DNA from 2 places in the Pseudoalteromonas sp. S1727 genome. Region 1 is predicted to be linked to the other one. Evidence: predicted binding sites of a transcription regulator. Region 1 holds the regulator's gene; the other holds the start of a gene.
The links. Region 1 encodes NrdR, which represses ribonucleotide reductase genes. Its sites were predicted from a motif close to AAACACNANATNTNGTGTTT; they were not measured.
Positions count from the first base shown of each region.

Region 1 (2,414 bases):
TGTTGCTCTTGCGCCAATTGTCGTAAAGCGATCTTTAAATCAACTTTACATTCTTTTTCAGGCACCACAATATGGCTTACGTAATGCGGCCATTGTACTGATTTATCAAGCTCAGTGGTGATAATTATTATCTCGCTTGCAATGCTAAATAAGGCTAAATCTGGCGTTAAACGATTTTGTGAATCGATAATGATACGCACAGGCTGACGAACCGGCAATTGAGTGGGTAATGGCTCAGGCAGCTCATCAACCCGCACATTAAGCTTTGCATCATCCATTAGGACGGTGTCTGCACCCGTTAAAATAGCGCAACTTTGGGCACGCTGTAATTGCACATCTTGGCGAGCAGGACTGCCCGTGATCCACTTGCTTTGGCCGTTTTTAAGGGCTGTTTTACCATCAAGACTTGCCGCCATTTTGCAGGTGATAAACGGCATCCCCTGTTCCATGCGTTTTAAAAAGCCACGGTTTAACAAGCGAGCTTCTGACTCTAACAAGCCAGATGCAACCTCAATGCCTGCATCAGCTAAAATGGCTAAACCTTTACCTGCCACTTGCGGATTAGGATCCACCATAGCGGCAATTACTTTTACCACACCTGCTGCTTTTAAACCTTCGGCACAAGGTGGTGTGCGGCCATAGTGGCTGCATGGCTCTAAGGTAACATAAGCAGTGGCACCTGTAGCTCGTGTACCTGCCATCAAAAGTGCATTTACTTCGGCGTGACCTTGGCCGGCAACTTGGTGAAAGCCTTCACCTACAATAGTTCCGTTTTTTACCAACACGCAACCTACATTAGGGTTGGGTGTTGTGGTAAAGCGCCCTTGCTTGGCAAGCGCGATCGCACGTGCCATATAAATATGATCTTGCTCAGTGAAATGTGATAGGGGCATTTTATTCTCCCAAGCGGGCGATCTCTTCACCAAATTCTCGGATATCTTCAAATGAGCGATATACGGAGGCAAACCTTACATAAGCAACTTTATCAAGCTTCTTCAGTGCTTCCATTATACATTCACCAATTAAGTGACTTGATATTTCTCGCTCGCCGGTGGCACGTAGTTGCGATTTTATAATGTTAACTACTTCATCTACTTGCTCTGTACTAACGGGGCGTTTTTCTAATGCGCGATGTAGACCATTAAGGAGTTTATCTTCATTAAACGGTTCACGGCTGCCATCTTGTTTGATCACTCTTGGCATTACCAACTCTGCCCCTTCAAAGGTAGTAAAGCGTTCATGGCATTCATTGCATTCACGACGACGTCTTACTTGGTGACCACCGCCAACAAGGCGCGAGTCAATCACTTTGGTATCTTTTGCGGTGCAAAATGGACAATGCATAAGTATTAGCTTCCGTTAAAAAACAAAAAAGGCCGCTTTTAAGCGGCCTTTATAATAGCAAAAAACAACGCTATTGTGATCTAAATTACTGCTAGCTTAACAATTAAGCGTAAACTGGTAATTTTTTACAGATTGCTTTAACTTTCTCTTTTACTTGTGCTTGCACAGACTCATCATTGATGTTGTCTAGTACATCACAGATCCAGCCAGCAAGCTCTTTTGATTCAGCTTCTTTAAAACCACGACGTGTGATTGCAGGAGAACCAATACGCAGACCTGACGTTACAAATGGTGAACGCGGATCATTAGGTACAGAGTTTTTATTTACTGTAATGTTTGCATTACCTAGTGCGGCGTCAGCGTCTTTACCAGTGATATCTTTATCGATTAAATCAAGTAAGAACAAGTGGTTTTCTGTTTTGTCAGAAACGATTTTGTAGCCGCGCTCTTGCATAACTGCAACCATAGCTTGCGCATTTTTAACAACTTGCGTTTGATATTCTTTAAACTCAGGTTGTAGTGCTTCTTTAAATGCTACTGCTTTTGCAGCAATGATGTGACATAAAGGACCACCTTGGCCACCTGGGAATACAGCGCTATTTAGCTTTTTGTAGATAGCTTCATCGCCACACGCAGAGATGATTAGACCGCCACGAGGACCCGCTAAAGTTTTGTGCGTAGTCGTGGTAACAACGTGCGCATGTGGTACTGGACTTGGGTAAACACCCGCAGCAATAAGACCTGCAACGTGAGCCATATCAACAAATAGGTAAGCACCTACTTTATCAGCGATTTCACGGAATTTAGCCCAATCAACAATACCTGAGTATGCAGAGAAACCACCGATAATCATTTTTGGCTTGTGCTCAAGCGCAAGCGCTTCAACTTGTGCGTAATCAATTTCGCCAGTCGCTTCATCTAATCCATATTGGATTGCATTGTAAAGCTTACCAGAGAAGCTTACATGTGAACCGTGCGTTAAGTGACCGCCATGCGCTAAGCTCATGCCAAGTACCGTATCACCTGCTTCTAATAATGCTAAGAATACAGCTGCATTAGCTTGTGAACCT
Region 1 is NZ_PNDT01000009.1:20,875-23,288, forward strand. It holds gene ribD (bifunctional diaminohydroxyphosphoribosylaminopyrimidine deaminase/5-amino-6-(5-phosphoribosylamino)uracil reductase RibD) at 1-893, opposite strand, end outside; gene nrdR (transcriptional regulator NrdR) at 895-1,344, opposite strand; gene glyA (serine hydroxymethyltransferase) at 1,448-2,414, opposite strand, start outside.

Region 2 (2,414 bases), on a different contig from region 1:
GCGTACACAGGGCGATTTCGCCTTCTTCATCATTTACATTGCTAAGCGGTTTAGTTGGTAAGGCAATTTCTAAACATAAGTTAGATTGACGAATTGGCGCAACTTTAGCGATAAATGGGCTGTGTGTATTACAGTGGTCAACATTTTGTAAATAAATACGTCCGGTGCTAGCACGCTCTTGAGCAAACATTGAGAATAACTCAATCGCTTTAATGCGTTTTTTACGTATTGACTCATCTTGCTCATACTGAACATAAAGACGGTCGAACTCATCTTGGTCTTCAAAAAAAGCGTCGTACAGGCCTGGAACGTCTGATGGGCTAAATAATGTAATGTAATCATCTTTGATCAAACGCGCGTACATTAGCTTATTGAACTGCACACCGTAATCTAAATGACGAACACGGTTATCATCAACCCCACGGTTATTTTTAAGCACTAATAAGTTTTCAACTTCTAAATGCCATAGTGGGTAGAAAAGGGTGGCTGCACCACCGCGTACACCACCTTGTGAACAGCTCTTAACTGCTGTTTGAAAGTGCTTATAAAAAGGAATACAACCTGTGTGATACGCTTCGCCATTACGAATAGGGCTGCCAAGTGCACGAATACGACCGGCATTAATACCAATCCCTGCGCGTTGTGATACGTATTTTACGATCGCTGAAGACGTGGCATTGATAGAATCTAGGCTGTCACCACACTCAATGAGGACACATGAACTAAATTGACGAGTAGGTGTACGTACCCCCGCCATAATTGGCGTAGGTAGTGAAATCTTAAACATTGATACCGCATCATAAAAACGCTTGATGTAATCTAAACGCGTTTCTTTAGGGTAATCAGAGAATAAACTTGCGGCAACCAGAATATATAAAAACTGTGCGCTTTCATAAATTTCGCCTGTTACGCGGTTTTGTACTAAATATTTGCCTTCAAGCTGCTTAACTGCAGCGTAGCTGAAGTTTAAATCGCGTGCATGATCTAGGTATTCATCGAGTTGATCAATTTCTTGCTCTGTGTAATCGGCAAGTAGATGAGCATCATAACGCTTATCTTCAACAAGTTTCACGATGTGATCGTATAAGCGTGGCGGCTCAAATTGACCATAGGCTTTTTTGCGTAAATGGAATACGGCTAAACGGGCGGCTAAGTATTGATAATCTGGAGACTCTTTTGAGATCTGATCAGCGGCTGCCTTAATAATCGTTTCATGGATGTCTTCAGTACGAATGCCATCATAAAACTGGATGTGTGATTTTAGCTCAACTTGTGAGACAGACACATTATTTAGACCTTCGGCGGCCCAAGCAATAACGCGATGGATTTTATCTAAATCAAGTGACTCTTTACGGCCGTCACGTTTGCTTACAGATAGCTGTTGGTTCATAGTTTTGCCTGTATTCCTTGGGATATAAAATTTTTTAGTGATACATTTTGCTTAGAATAAATATTTTATTGTCATAAGACTATTCTAGTGCGAATTTAATTGAATAACATTTAGCCACAACATCTGGTGTTCATCAAACTCTGGATCACAAGATAGTGTGGTATGCGATCATTTGCAAGGGGCATAAATGCCCCACATTGTGGATAACTTCGGGATAACACGTTTGTGTTAGTAGCCATTAACCTTTGACCATCTGATTAAAATGAAATTTATAAAAATCAACTCATGATCTATTAAATTTAACCATTTTAAAAATAAATTTAAGCTGCTTTTTTTATCGGCAAACAATGTGCAAAAAATAACACGGTCACAATATATAGTGGTTAATTTTTAGTAAACCACTATATATGGTTAAATGCATCAATGGGTGACTGCCAATTAAAATCAGCTTGCCAGCTCAGTGCTTCCTCTTCACTGGGTATATAGCCCCACAAAGCTGTGGCACTGTGCATGTTCGCTGCTTTAGCTGCAATAATGTCGCGTTCGGCATCACCAATATACAAGCAGCGGCTTGGATCTACATCTAATAGTTGCGCTGTATGCAGTAAAGGTAACGGTGAGGGTTTTGCCACATTTAAAGTGTCGCCACACACGATTGCCTGTGCATCATTTAGCTCAGTGATTGCGGCGACTAAAGGGGTAGTCAAAAATTCAGGCTTATTGGTCATGATCCCCCATTTGATCTGCTGTTGTTCAAGCGCAATCAATAACTGTGCAATACCTGTGAAACACTGACTATGGGTGGCAATATTATCAGCGTATGAATCAAGTAATTGCTGGCGTAAATCCATTTGTTTAGTTTGGTTATGCCAATGCTGCCCGAATCCCGCTTCGAGTAGAGCCATCGTGCCATTAGAAGCCGCAGGGCGATAGATATGTGAATCTACAGCTGGAAAGTTATGATCTATTAATACGTTATTCAGTGCGGCACCTAAATCATCTGCAGTGTCGAGCAGTGTACCGT
Region 2 is NZ_PNDT01000016.1:16,942-19,355, reverse strand. It holds gene nrdA (class 1a ribonucleoside-diphosphate reductase subunit alpha) at 1-1,390, opposite strand, end outside; gene CWB85_RS05275 (HAD family hydrolase) at 1,792-2,414, opposite strand, start outside.
Region 2: the regulator NrdR is predicted to act here: its motif matches at 1,503-1,522, upstream of nrdA (class 1a ribonucleoside-diphosphate reductase subunit alpha).